DNA from 4 places in the Priestia sp. 179-F W1.4 NHS genome. Region 4 is predicted to be linked to each of the others. Evidence: riboswitches for the same ligand, from Rfam matches in the RefSeq annotation. Region 4 holds a riboswitch; each other region holds the start of a gene.
The links. Region 4 has a riboswitch for cyclic di-AMP ahead of ACH0CI_RS26105 (glutamate/proton symporter GltT). Riboswitches for the same ligand answer to the same signal wherever they lie in the genome.
Positions count from the first base shown of each region.

Region 1: linked by a shared signal. The riboswitch ahead of ACH0CI_RS04035 (APC family permease) and the one ahead of ACH0CI_RS26105 (glutamate/proton symporter GltT) in region 4 are both predicted to bind cyclic di-AMP.
Region 2: linked by a shared signal. The riboswitch ahead of kdpF (K(+)-transporting ATPase subunit F) and the one ahead of ACH0CI_RS26105 (glutamate/proton symporter GltT) in region 4 are both predicted to bind cyclic di-AMP.
Region 3: linked by a shared signal. The riboswitch ahead of ACH0CI_RS05020 (potassium channel family protein) and the one ahead of ACH0CI_RS26105 (glutamate/proton symporter GltT) in region 4 are both predicted to bind cyclic di-AMP.

Region 1 is NZ_JBIQFF010000001.1:793,634-797,249, reverse strand. Features, by position in the region: gene ACH0CI_RS04035 (APC family permease) at 1-1,644, opposite strand, end outside; cyclic di-AMP (ydaO/yuaA leader) riboswitch at 1,806-1,948, opposite strand; gene ACH0CI_RS04030 (N-acetylmuramoyl-L-alanine amidase) at 2,140-3,174, opposite strand; gene ACH0CI_RS04025 (hypothetical protein) at 3,331-3,480, shown strand.
Region 2 is NZ_JBIQFF010000001.1:1,651,990-1,655,605, forward strand. Features, by position in the region: cyclic di-AMP (ydaO/yuaA leader) riboswitch at 1-79, shown strand, start outside; gene ACH0CI_RS09030 (hypothetical protein) at 152-289, shown strand; cyclic di-AMP (ydaO/yuaA leader) riboswitch at 305-445, shown strand; gene kdpF (K(+)-transporting ATPase subunit F) at 743-823, shown strand; gene kdpA (potassium-transporting ATPase subunit KdpA) at 848-2,509, shown strand; gene kdpB (potassium-transporting ATPase subunit KdpB) at 2,531-3,616, shown strand, end outside.
Region 3 is NZ_JBIQFF010000001.1:981,044-984,659, reverse strand. Features, by position in the region: gene ACH0CI_RS05025 (TrkH family potassium uptake protein) at 1-1,277, opposite strand, end outside; gene ACH0CI_RS05020 (potassium channel family protein) at 1,281-1,940, opposite strand; cyclic di-AMP (ydaO/yuaA leader) riboswitch at 2,065-2,209, opposite strand; gene ACH0CI_RS05015 (carboxymuconolactone decarboxylase family protein) at 2,325-2,783, opposite strand; gene ACH0CI_RS05010 (Lrp/AsnC family transcriptional regulator) at 2,904-3,359, shown strand.
Region 4 is NZ_JBIQFF010000015.1:17,896-21,511, reverse strand. Features, by position in the region: gene ytvI (sporulation integral membrane protein YtvI) at 1-1,022, opposite strand, end outside; gene ACH0CI_RS26105 (glutamate/proton symporter GltT) at 1,235-2,494, opposite strand; cyclic di-AMP (ydaO/yuaA leader) riboswitch at 2,601-2,740, opposite strand; gene ACH0CI_RS26100 (undecaprenyl-diphosphate phosphatase) at 3,014-3,616, opposite strand, start outside.

The DNA of each region.
Region 1 (3,616 bases), on a different contig from region 4:
GATGAATCGAAACAGCGGACGCACAAGACTGCGGTATTGAGAGTGAAACGTAACAATACGAATATCAGGCTGCCACTTTTCCCACTTCTCTTCCATTCTCTTTTCGCTTTCTCGGTCAAAAGCAACGTGCACCGCAATAACGGTATCACCAATCGTTCTTGCATAGTTCAATGAATTTTCCACTACCTTTGTCATTCCTGCTACAGGAACAATGACCACACTTCCTTCAAGCTTTCCAATCTTTTCTCCTTGCTTAATACGAAGCTGCTCTCCTACCGCTTCATAATGCGTATGAATGCGATGAAAAATATAAACGATAACCGGTAAGAAAACAAGCACGGACCATACTTGTGAAAACTTCGTTGTAAACAAAATGATTAGCACCGTTAAGGTAATGAGGGCACCAATTAAGTTAATGGTTAGCTTTCCTTGCCAGCCGGCCGGCTTTTCTCTAAGCCATTTGACAATCATGCCTGTTTGAGAAAGCGTAAATGGAATAAACACTCCAACTGCATAAAGAGGAATTAATTGTTCCGTCGCTCCTTTAAAAGCGACAAGTAAGACAATAGAAGCAATTCCCAGAGTCACAATTCCATTTGAATAGCCTAGTCGATCGCCGCGAATTTGAAACATTCTTGGCATGTATTTATCAGACGATAAGTTTACGGCAAGCAAAGGGAAAGCTGAAAAACCTGTATTCGCCGCTAGTACTAAAATCAGAGCTGTGGTACCTTGAATAAAATAATAAAATCCATTTCGTCCAAATACACTCGATGCAATTTGTGATACAACCGTTTCATCTGCTTTTGGAGAAATGCCAAGCCAATAAGCTAAAAACGTGATGCCAGAAAATAAAACGGCTAAAATACCGCCCATCAGCATTAATGTATGAACAGCATTTTTTGCACCTGGATCTTTAAAGTTAGGCACTGCATTCGAAATAGCTTCGACACCAGTCAATGCCGAACAGCCTGATGAAAAAGCTTTTAATAATAAAAACAAACTAATACCTGGCACTACGGTACCGAGAGATGTATGAAGCTCAGGTGAAACTTGACCTGTCACTATTTTGAAGAAGCCCACCGCTATTAGCAAAATAAGAGCAATCACAAATAAATAAACCGGATAAGCTAAGACAGAAGCGGATTCTGTTACACCTCGTAAATTTAAAACCGTAATAAAAATCACCAGCAAACACGCAATTACTACGTTATAGTGATGCAGCGTTGGAAAAGCCGAAGTTAAAGCATCGGTTCCTGCTGAAACACTCACGGCAACTGTTAAAATATAATCTACTAACAGTGATCCCCCAGCGATAAGTCCAGGATTTTCTCCTAAATTGGTTTTCGAAACAATATAAGCTCCTCCGCCTTGCGGATACGCATAAATAATTTGACGATATGAAAGAATTAAAGCCGTCAGCAGCACCAATACCCCAATCGCAATTGGAATCGAATACCAATAGGCAAGCACACCCACTGTTGCAAGGACAATCAAAATCTGTTCTGTTCCATAAGCCACTGAAGATAAGGCATCTGATGATAAAATAGCCAGCGCTTTAAGCTTACTAAGCTTTTGATCGCCTAACTCTTTTGTTTTGAGCGGCTTTCCAATCAATAATCTCTTGAGAACTGAATAGTTCACGTAATTTCCCTCCGATGATTGCTTAGCTAGTATTCACTGTTCGTTGCTAAGCTCCGTTACAAGTTCATGAATAAGTGATATTATCCCTAAAAAATACCTTTTTATGTTAAAAAAGCGCACAAAAAAACACTAAGGGTTCTCAGCGTTTTTACACAGCTTAAACCTCCTCTCCAAAACGCTTATGGGGTTAGCTGTCGGATTCGGGCTATGAGAGTAGCCCTACCTTTTAAAAAAAGGATTCACCCCAAGTGACAATGCACAAATTTGGGTCCCCCACTTCTGACGAATTAAGCGATAACAGGTCAATATAATTTTCGGTTAAAGAGTATGATCGATAACATGTTTCTTTCATAACTATCCTTTGTTCTTAGATAATATACTCCCGTACAAATGGTTTGTAAAGCATTATTTTACGTAAACGGTAAAATAGTGCTTAAGGCGCTTTTAAGGGGAAAACAAAAGGCCTTCTGCCTGCTTACAGAAGACCTGCTTTCTTTAACTTTTTGCTTTTAAAACGGCTGCTAGCTTGTTTTTCGTTTGAGGACCATAAATGCCATCTACATCATAAGGAAAATACACAAGCTGAAAACGTCTGACTGCATCTTTCGTTTGTACTCCATATATTCCGTCTACTGACCCTACTTTAAAATTAACCGCGTTTAATGCTCTTTGAATCTGTTTCACTGCTTCTCCAGAATCGCCTTGTTTTAAAATTCCATTGGGAAGTGGATATTGTTCAGAAGGTGGTGTTGGAGTAGGTGTTGGTGAAGTTCCTGAAGGAATAACAATTGTTTTTCCAACCTGTAGTGTTAAAGGATCAGAAAGCCCTGTATTTGCTTCTTGAAGCGCTTGTACTGTTATGCCGTACTTCTGTGCAATACTGTACAGCGTATCTCCTTGCTTAATTGTATACGTTTTTTCACCTGGTTCAGAAGGTGATGGATTTGGTGTTGGTGTTGGATTTGGGTTTGGAACTGCACGACGAGGTAAATTTAAATATACGGCAATTCCTTTTGCATACGATTCACCCATGCTTTTTAAAAAAGCTTCATTTTGAAGAAGTGCTGCATCGGCGCTCCTATCAATAAAAGCTATTTCAGTTAGTACTGCAGGCATATTTGTTAAGCGAAGCACCGCATAATTGGCCGATTTTCGTCCACGATTCGGATGATTATACGACAGCAGCGTTGGCTGTACTTGCCCGTGCACAATCGATTGAAACGTTTTACTAGCATTGCTAGCGCTTCTATAAACATAATCTTCGTATCCTGTTCCTCCACCGGCATTTACGTGAATAGACATAAATGCATCTGCTCCCCACGAATTAGCTTGAGAAGCGCGCTGAGATAACGATAAAAAAGTATCTGTGGTACGGGTGGTTTTAATCGTAAAGTCACTGTAAGTGCTATTTAAATAGCTTATTAAATATTGTTGAATTTTTAACACTAAGTTTTTTTCATACAGTCCATTCGCTCCAACTGCTCCTGCATCTGCCCCACCATGCCCTGCATCAAGATAGATTTTTTTCATATTACTTGTCCCTCCTTATTGCTAACATATGCATGAGGGAAAAAAGTGCTACGTATACTAGCCTACTTAGTGAAAAATTACTAAAAAAGGAGATTGAGACATAACGAAATCACTTCAACCTAAAAACGAACAAATGGGATAAATGCGCTAGTATGGATGGCTCGTTACATCGCTGGTGAATTCCGTGCAAGGCTTCGCTTTCCGCGGGAGGCTGGTGAGCCTCCTCGTCGCGTGCGCTACTGCGGAGTCTCACCTATTCCGCTTTTCCCGCATGAGTCCCTCCAATCAACTGCTAGAAGCAACTAAATAGATGAAATCTACGTTCATCCTACCAATAAAAAAATCCACACAATTCATCGTGCGGTTCCCTCCCCCTAACATACTTTTGGTCCAAATTCTATTCTGGTTGATTAAAGTATAGATCAGGAGGGTCTATTATTTA
Region 2 (3,616 bases), on a different contig from region 4:
TGAATCTCTTAATTGAGTAGGGTTACTTTCTTGACCCGAACCCGTCAGCTAACTTCGTAAGCGTTAAGAGAGAGGATGGTGTAATCGTGGTCGTTTTCTATAACAGCGGATAGTACGCTCCTTTCAAAATATAGGTGAAAGGAGCGTCAGGATGCATTTATCTAAGCAAATGATTCAAATGATTGAATATCGGGCCATGTGCGATCAGCAATCTTTTGATCTAGCAAACCGCTATTTGTCTACGTTAGCTAATCAAAGTTTTAAACGCAGCAGTAAAAGTCAGCATTAAGTCTAAAAATTAAATAACAAATATACGCTTAATCAATTATGAGCGGGGGACCCAATATTTTGTACGTATGTACTAGGGGTGAATCTCTTAACTGAGTAGGGTTACTTCCATAACCCGAATCCGACAGCTAACTCCGTAAGCGTTTTGGGAGTAAAAAATTCGTGTGAATCACGGCTTATTTGTCGTGCATTAAACCGCGGAAGAGAACTCTCTTCTGCGGTTTTTTAGTGGGAAAAATCAGCATCACGTCTCACGGTTAGCTTTTTTGGACGTGATGCTTTATGAAAAGAAACCGTCACTAAACTTAGAAGCTATCATTTTTGTCAGGAAACAGTTAGGAGGGAGCAACTTGGATATGATCATGCTTGGAACGCTTGTCATATTAACAGCTGCTATGTACGGAATTATTTGCTGGTCGTCTCATGTAGTAGACGAAAGAGAGGAGAAGTGAACATGTCGTTCATTTTGTTAGGTATTTCAGTTCTCGTTTTAATTTATTTAGTATATGTACTGTTAAATCCAGAACAATTTTAATAAGCGGAGGAATAAAACGTGGGGATTTTTCTACTATCAGTTGCGCTGCTGCTTGTTTTTGTAGCGCTTATTGCAAAGCCCGTAGGTATTTATATAGCGAATGTGTTTTCAAACGACAAAAACACTAGCTTGGTAGGAAAGATAGAAACAGTTATGTTTAAAGCAGCAGGAATTAAAGGGCATAATCAGACGTGGAAGCAATATGCATTGGCTCTTGTGTTAACAAATACGTTTATGATTTTTGTAGTGTATCTTATCTTCCGGTTTCAAGAGGTACTGCCGCTTAACCCAAGCCACATTAAAGGAATGGATCCGGCTCTTGCTTTTAACACGGCCATTAGTTTTATGACAAATACGAACTTGCAGCACTACAGCGGCGAATCAGGTTTGTCCTATTTCTCGCAGATGGCAGCCGTTGTATTTATGATGTTTGCAGCACCAGCAACGGCACTTGCAGTAGCAATCGCTTTTATTCGCGGGCTAGCAGGGAAGGAAATGGGAAACTTTTTTGTTGACTTTGTAAAATCAATTACGCGTATTTTACTTCCTATCGCTTTTATAACAGGCATTTTATTTGCGTTTTTAGGTGTCCCTCAAACGTTAAGCGGGACTGTGACTGCCCATACATTAGAAGGAGCAACGCAGCAAATAGCAAGGGGACCAGTTGCTTCTTTTCTTTCAATCAAAGAGCTAGGCAACAACGGAGGGGGATTTTTTGGTGTCAATTCAGCTCATCCATTTGAAAATCCTAATGCGTGGAGCAATGTATTACAAATCGTCCTTATGCTGTTATTGCCAACAGCCCTTCCTTTTACGTACGGAAAAATGATCGGACAGCGTAAACAAGGCCGCATCTTGTTTGTAGCGATGAGTATGCTGTTTATCGTTATTTTAAGCACAGCGTTTGTAACAGAGTGGGGAGGCAATCCAAGACTTGGTGCTTTTCATCTAAATGAAGCGAGCGGTTATATGGAAGGGAAAGAAGTCCGTTTTGGTGTCGGCATGTCGACGCTTTACGCCATCGTGACGACAGCAAGTGAAACAGGTGCAGTCAACACCATGCACGATACCCTGACGCCTCTTACCGGGTTATTAACGCTTGGAAATATGATGTTAAATACCGTATTTGGCGGTGTCGGAGCAGGATTTATGAATGTTATGATGTACGTCATCATTGCTGTATTTTTATCAGGTTTAATGGTTGGAAGAACACCAGAATACGTAGGTAAAAAAATTGAAGGAAAAGAAATGAAACTCATTGCCGTGACGCTTATTTTGCAACCGCTGCTAATTTTAGGAGGAACAGCTGTAGCACTTACCACTCATTTAGGAATAGAAGGTATATCAAACCCTGGCTTTCACGGCTTAAGTCAGGCATTGTATGAATTTACGTCGTCAGCAGCAAACAATGGATCCGGCTTTGAAGGACTCGGTGATGCAACGCCGTTTTGGAACATTTCAACGGGAATTGTTATGTATATTGGACGCTACTTCGGACTAATTACGATGCTGGCGGTATCGAGCTCACTAGCATCCAAGCAGCTTGTTCCCGAAACACCTGGGACATTTAAAACAGATACGTCTTTATTTAGCGGCATTTTAATTGGAACTACCGTTATTGTAGGAGCACTTACGTTTTTCCCAGTGCTTGTGCTTGGGCCGGTTGCTGAGTATTTAACACTGTAATCAAGAAAGCGGAGGATCATAATGAATAAACGGAATTTTGCAAATAATATTGAATTGGATCGCAACAGTCATATTCAAGGTTCTGTAGATAAACAAGCTTCATCGATTTTTATTCAATCAGTAAAGCAGGCGTTTATCAAGCTCAGCCCAAGAACGATGATAAAAAACCCTATCATGTTCGTAGTAGAAATCGGGTTTATAATTACGCTTTTTTTAGCCGTTGTTCCGGACCTTTTCGGAGAAAGTACAGTAAGCACAGGGTTTAATGTTGCCGTATCTCTCGTGTTATTTTTTACAATTGTTTTTGCTAATTTTGCAGAAGCATTAGCAGAAGGACGAGGAAAAGCACAGGCAAACTCATTAAAGAAATCTAAAGGCGATATTACAGCTAATCAGCTTCAAAACGGGCAAATGATACAAGTTCCGGCATCGCAACTAAAAAAAGGAGACATCGTCGTCGTTTCACAAGGCGAAATGATTCCTGGAGATGGAGAAATCATTAAAGGACTGGCGTCTGTTGATGAATCGGCTATTACGGGTGAATCGGCACCTGTTATGAAAGAAGCAGGCGGGGACTTTAACTCTGTAACGGGAGGTACAAGAGTTGTCAGTGATGAAATTACAATTAAAATTACGTGTGAGCAAGGTGAATCGTTTTTAGATAAAATGATTTCGCTTGTTGAAGGAGCAGAGCGTCAAAAAACGCCAAATGAAATTGCGCTAAATACGGTTTTGACAAGTCTGACGATTATTTTCTTACTAGTAGTTGTGACGCTTCCTGTTTTCACAAACTACCTGCACTTTCAGCTCGACACGGCTATTTTAATTTCACTGCTCGTCTGTCTCATTCCGACAACAATTGGAGGCTTATTATCGGCCATTGGAATTGCTGGGATGGACCGAGTAACGCAGTTTAACGTGATTGCCATGTCAGGAAAAGCAGTAGAAGCAGCTGGTGACATCAATACAATTATTTTAGATAAAACCGGCACCATTACGTTTGGAAACCGAATGGCTCATCAATTAACGACTATAGAAGGCATAGACGAACGTGAACTGTACAAATGGGCGTTTGTTTCTTCTCTTTACGACGAAACACCAGAAGGA
Region 3 (3,616 bases), on a different contig from region 4:
CGCTTTTGCTTAGATAATGAAAACGCAAGCGTTAATGGCCCCACTTTTCCTAAAAACATGATAAAGATAATAATCACGCGTCCAAAGTACGAAAGTGCAGGAGTCGCTCCCATCGATAAACCTACTGTTCCAAACGCAGAAACAACTTCAAACATAATTTTTACAAACGGCAGGTTTTCCGAAATATTTAATAGGAAGATGGCCCCAAACACAAACATAATTGAAATCATCGTAATGGCTAGTGCCTTAAACACATGAAGAGGAAGAAGTCGTCTCTTTAGCAGCACAATATCTTCCCTGCTTCGTAAAAATGCCCATACAGAAAAGACAATCACCACAAACGTCGTGAGTTTGATACCCCCTCCTGTTGACGCACTCCCTGCACCAATGAACATCAATAAAACCATTAAAAACACCGTTGCGTCATGCAAATGAGCTAAATCAATTGTATTAAAGCCAGCGGTTCTTGTTGTTACCGCTTGAAAATAAGAAGCCCATACTTTGTCTCCTAATGATAAATTTCCGAGCGTATGCGAATTGCCGTACTCTAAGAAAAAAATAAAAAGCATGGCAATCACGTTAATGGCGAACGTGCTGATAATCATAATTTTTGAATGCAGCGTTAGTTTTTTATACGATTTTTTCACCCACATATCAGCAAGGACGGTAAACCCTAACCCACCAATAATAAAGAGAAAAGAAATCGTGATGTTAATAATAGGATCTCCTACATACTGAACTAAGTTATCAGACAGTAGTCCGAACCCTGCGTTATTAAAAGCCGAAATCGAATGAAACAAGCTAAAGAACAGCCCCTTAGACCATCCGAATTCCGGAACCCAGCGTATCGCTAAAAAGAGCAGTGCAACAAACTCAATTAAAAATGAAAAGATGAACAACCTTTTAACTAGCAGCACAACTCCACCGACGCTCGTCTGATTTAATGCCTGCTGAACGAGCATACGCTCTTTAAATCCAATTTTTTTACCTAGCATCATAAAAATCAGCACGGCAAATGACATAATGCCGAGACCGCCTATTTGAATTAACAGCATAATAATCGTTTGACCGATGACGGTAAAACGCGTACCTGTATCTACGACGGCTAAGCCGGTCACTGTCATAGCGGAAGTAGATGTAAAAAGGGCGTCTACCCACCGGATTGGCTCAGTAGTAGAAAAAGGCATCATCAATAGAAGAGCACCAATAATAATTCCTCCGCCAAAAATGGAGACAAGCAGCTGCGGAGGAGTGAGTTTAATGATTTGTTTTTTCATGAGTTAAACTCCTTCTTCTTCAAAACGGTTCAAATCGCGATTATGTCCGATAACAATCAGCATATCTCCTTGTTCAATTATTTCATGCGCGGTAGGCGAAATCACCATTTCCCCGTCTTTTCGCTGAAAGCCGATAATATTGCAGCCGTACTTGGCACGAATGTTCAAATCAAACAGCGTTTTATTATGAAGCTTTTTAGAAGCGACAATTTCGACAATACTATAATCCTTTGACAGTTCAATGTAATCAATGATCTTTTCTGACACCACGTGATGAGCAATCCGCTTCGCAATATCGCGCTCAGGATGAATGACTTTGTCCGCTCCTATTTTCTCCAGCACTTTTTGATGATACATATTCACCGCTTTTACCCATACTTGCTTAACGCCCATATCTTTTAAAAGCATCGTTGCAAGCACGCTTGCTTCAATATCGTCTCCAAACGAAATAAGAGCATGATCAACGTTACGAATGCCTAGCCCTTTTAAGCTAGCTTCATCAATTGCGTTCGCTTGCACGACATATGTAGCTGAGTTGCTATATTTCTTTACTACCTCCTGATTGCGGTCAATAGCGAGCACATCCACATCCAAATTAGCAAACTCTTCAACCAAACTGCCTCCAAAACGACCTAATCCCAATACAGCAAACTGTTTTTTCATAATGTATTTATTCCTTTCTTCAACTGCTGTGTGTTCTCTTAGCTTATACTTTTTCTAAAAAATTACATGTTTTTCTTAAAAAAAGCGCAAAAAAACACAGGAAGGCTCCTGTGTTTTTTCACACTCTTCCCCCTCAAAACGCTTGCGAAGTTAGCTGTCGGGTTCGGGTTTTAAGAGTAACCCTACCTTTTTAAGGATTCACCCCGGAGCACAATATGTGCGTAAATAATGGGTCCTCCGCTCCGTAATGGATTAAGCGATTTTTATTCAAATGTCTATGATCTATTTTTTAGAATAATCGACTCGATTCATGATACGTTTCACTTCACGAAAGCTATCTTACTCCTGTGGATTTTGTCTGTCAAGATATTTTTAGGGAAGACATCACTTGCGCTGCAAACTGCAAAAATCATATAAATCTAAACTGACAATCAGTTTGTGAAATTGATCAAACAAATTAATAACAGCCAAAAGCTCTAATAGCTGCGTATCACTGTAAAATTTCTTTAATTGATCCATATCAGCATCCGTCAAATCCCTTGGACGCACTCGGTATACATCTATAAATCGAAACAGCAGTCGATCTTTTTCTTCCAGCTCTTTTTCTCTTAACACTTTTTGATTAAGCGTCTTATCGCCTACATATGACATGCTCATACACGTCTCACAGCCGTTAACACCTGCTAGATAAAGCCTGATTTTTTCCTTAGTCTCTCTTTTTACTATATCACTGTTCCAAAGCTTGTCGTATAGCTCATCATACAACCTTTTTACATCTGGAATTAAATTCAGTGCTTTTTCAAAATTTGTTCCCTCTTCGTTTGTTAACAAAACTCTTGCCATTTTTCACTCACTCCTTTTTAATTATTATAGTAAAAAAAATGGAGATTTCAGATAACAAATAAAACATATTATCTGCTATTACTAATCAAATGAAACATTAATATGAAAGAAGGTTTTCAATTGAAAATTGATGAAATTGATTTATCGATTTTGCAGGCACTGCAGCAAAACAGCCGTCTTTCCTTAAGAGAGCTAGGAAAACAAATTAGCCTGTCTCCTCCTTCAGTGGCAGAGCGAGTAAGACAGCTAGAGAGCTTTGGTATTATAAAAGGATATACAATCGATATTGATTATGAAAAGCTGCAGTTGCCCGTCTCGTGTTTTATTGAAGTAACCATGAAAAACGGAGAGCACGAGCGTTTTAAAAGATTTATTTCTCAGTATCCCTATGCTTTATTCTGTGAACGCATCGCCGGACAGGCTTGCTTCATTACAAAGCTTCAGCTTCCTCACCTGCACGTACTCGAGCAATTTATTAACGAAATTACACCTTATGCCAAAACGATTTCACACATCGCCCTTTCTCACGTGGAGATGTCTTCTGCATTATTGAGTCATTTAAAAGATGAAAAGTGATTGAAACATACGTTCACCGTACTAACGAAAAGATCCGAACGATTCATCGTTCGGATCTTCTTTCCACTAAACTAATTCTGTCCTAGCCTCTTTTATTCGTCCAAAAGCATAAAAAATAACCCTCCAAAGCTGGAGGGTATAAATTTTCCGAATAATGAAAGTTTTACAATTTCATTCTATCAGGTACCGACATTTCTGTCTACTTAAAAATGTAAAAGAGCTCTCTATTAATAGAAAGCTCTTTTACCTGCTTGTTT
Region 4 (3,616 bases):
AAGTTAATTTGAATAATACCTACTTTACGAAGAGCATCGTATAAAATAACTAAAGCCGGTCCTAAAAACAACCCGACAAAACCTAAAAGTTTAAATCCAATGTACAAACTAACTAGTGCAGCCAAAGGTGAAATACCCATATTTGTAGAAAACACTTTTGGTTCTACTACACGTCTTACTACCGTAATCACTCCAAATAGAATAAATAAGCCGATTGCTAATGAGTCATGCCCTTGCGTAAGAGCAAAAATCCCCCATGGAACGAGCACCGAGCCCGTCCCAAGGATTGGTAAGATATCGACAATTACAATTAATAAACTAAGCAGCGCGGTATACGGAACATCTAATAGCCAAAGCCCTACATAAGCCATTACAAACGTCATGACACTTAAAATAATTTGTGCCTTAATAAAACCAACCCCCGCTTGGATAAGCTGAGTGATGACAACTTGTAGCTTATATTTCGTTTCTTCTGTTAAAAATGACTTAATTTTATTTTTAATAGCAGGCAGCTCAAGGCTGATAAATACAAGCGCTACTAAATAAATAAGAAACTCTAGTAGAAATCCAGGAACAGTAGCAGCAAAGCTAATGATGATTTCCACGGTACTTTTTAATAGAGAATCTAATGAATTTACGGTTTTTTCAAGCGTGCGCTCGATAGAAGAAATCACTTCTGTAGGAAGAGCGTTTGAATAGTATTTCCACTTGATAATAGTTGGATAAATCGCGGTTTCATAAATTTCTTTTACAAATGAAGGCGCTATCTTTGAAAGAGCAACCACTTGCGTAACGATTGTCCGAACAATAAAAAATCCAATAAGTATGAGCGAAACAACATATAAAATGAAGGTCATAAGCACTGCATAGACTCTCTTCATTTTAAAAGATTGATGTAATTTTTGAACAATACCCTCAAGCGCTAATGCTGTTAATAAAGCAAACACAATCGGTAAACTGTAAGGGATTAACAAACATACGATTACTATCGAGGCGATGACCCATATTCGCTTTTTCCACATACTCTACTATCCCCCAACTAGCTAAGCTATCTCTATATTTACTGATAAAGAAAGGAACCAGTGACTGCTTTATGTAAGAATAAAATCTGGATATTTTTATACCTGATGTTACATATTATAGGGTCAATTCCCATAATAATAAAGGAATTATTATGAAAAAAGCTACTTATTCTAATTTTTTGAATAGAATAAGTAGCTTTTAAATTTATAAATTAGCCGGCTCTCATGACCTCTGTACCTTTTTTAGGGTCAAATTTGCCTTCAGATTTAGACATTACAATTGCTGCTAGTGTGTTTCCTACTAAGTTAACAACCGTACGTGCCATATCCATGATTCTGTCTACTCCCGCAATGAAGGCTAATCCTTCTGCCGGAACGCCGATTGTTCCAAGAGTAGCCAGTAATACAACAAATGATGTTCCTGGCACCGCAGCCATTCCTTTAGATGTAACCATCAATACCAGAATGAGCGTCAGCTGTTGAACGATCGTTAAATCAATACCATACACCTGCGCTAAGAATAACGCTGCAATCGCTTGATAAAGAACAGAACCATCTAGGTTAAATGTATAACCAATTGGTACAACGAACGATACGATAGCTTTTGGACAGCCCATCTTTTCAAGTTTTTCCATAATTCGCGGAAGAACTGTCTCAGAACTAGATGTACTGTATGCTAACAACAGTTCATCTTTCATATAGCGGAATAAGTGGAAAATGTTAATTCCTGCCCATTTCGCAATTCCTCCTAATACAACAAGTAGGAAGAAAATTAACGCTAAGTAAACTAAGATAACAAGCTTTCCTAATGAAAGGAGTGACTCTAAACCGAATTTCGAAACTGTTACACCAATTAAAGCAAATACGCCAATCGGAGCCACTTTCATTACTAGGTTTACCACGTGAAACATTGCGTGAGAAACGCCGTCAAAGAATTGAACAACAGGCTTTCCTCTTTCTCCAATTGCCGCTACTCCAAGTGCGAACAATACTGTAAAGAAGATAATTGCTAGCATGTCCCCTTCAACAATTGACTGGAAAAAGTTTGTCGGAACAATGTGTAAGAACGTTTCAGCCACTGACTTTCCTTCTTGCTGTTCGGATGTTTCAACGTATTGTGAAATATCACTCTTCTGTGCTGAATGAATGTCTACACCTTGTCCAGGGTGAAAAATATTAGCAATCAATACACCGATTACAATTGCGAAAGTTGTAATAATTTCAAAATAGAGAATGGTTTTAACGCCCAGCTTTCCGACCTGTTTACCGCTACCTGCTCCTGCAACTCCAACGACTAAACTTGAGATAACAATTGGAATAACAATCATCTTAATCAATCTTAAGAACAAGTCTCCCAGCGGCTGCAGGTATGTTACTACACGCGGATCGTTAAACCAAATTACTCCTACAAGAACACCGAGGATTAAACCGGTAAAAATCTGCGTAGCCAAACCAAAACGAATTTTTTTCATAGATGTACCTCCCCAAAGATGTATGACATTTGTATATACTTTTCTGAAAAAACAAAAAAAGACTATTCTTAAGAAAGAACAGCCTTTTACTTACGCTATTTTGGGCTCTTTCTCTCAATAAAGCAAACGAGGTTAACTGTCGGATTCGGAATTGAGAGTTTCCTACCTTTTGTAAGGATTCACCCCAAGGCAGCTTTACTGCCGATAATGATTCCCCCGCTCTATACGATTAAGCTTATTATTCAATTTTTATAAAATTAAAACGATCTATACGTTGTCATACGTTTTTTACAGTCAATAAAACTAAACAGAAGTCTTACTTTTACTTAACTTTATACTGCACAAATATTAATTTACTATTTTTCGACACGTTTTGTCAATACCCATGTTTATAAAACGCTTTCAAAAGACAATAATATATATTTATGCAAAAAAGCTATTGCAATGTTGCAATAGCTTTTTCTTGCTTTTTAAGTCTTTATCAGAAGTTTAAATGGCTATAAAATACGCTTATTTATTTTATAAAAATACAAAATATAGAATAGCCGCTAAAATAATTCGATAAATGGCAAACGGAACTAATTTAATGCGGTTGATTAATTTTAAGAAAAAGCGAATCGATATAAGCGCAAAAATAAAGGCGCTGATAAAACCAGCAATAAAAAACGGTAGTGCATCTGATGTGAAATACTGCCAGTTTTTAACCAATGAAAGTCCACTTGCTCCTGCCATAATTGGCACTGCCATAATAAATGTAAAATCTGCGGCTGCCTTATGGCTCATTCCAAGAAGAACCCCTCCTGAAATCGTTGAGCCTGAACGAGAAAAACCTGGCCAAAGAGCAATACATTGAAACAGTCCTATACCTAGTGCTTGTCCATAAGACATTTGGTCCACCGTCTCTACACGCGGACGTTTAGGTCCAAACAAATCTGCTAGAATCATTAATACAGCTCCGACCACTAAGCCAATTAGCACCGTATTTAAAGAAAACAAATGTTCATCAATGTAATCATCAAACAAAAGTCCTAACACTCCTGCGGGTAACAAACCAACAATTACCTGCATTAAATTTAAGCGATTTGTCGGTCCAATTGCAGCAGCTGGTTTTTTTCCCAATCC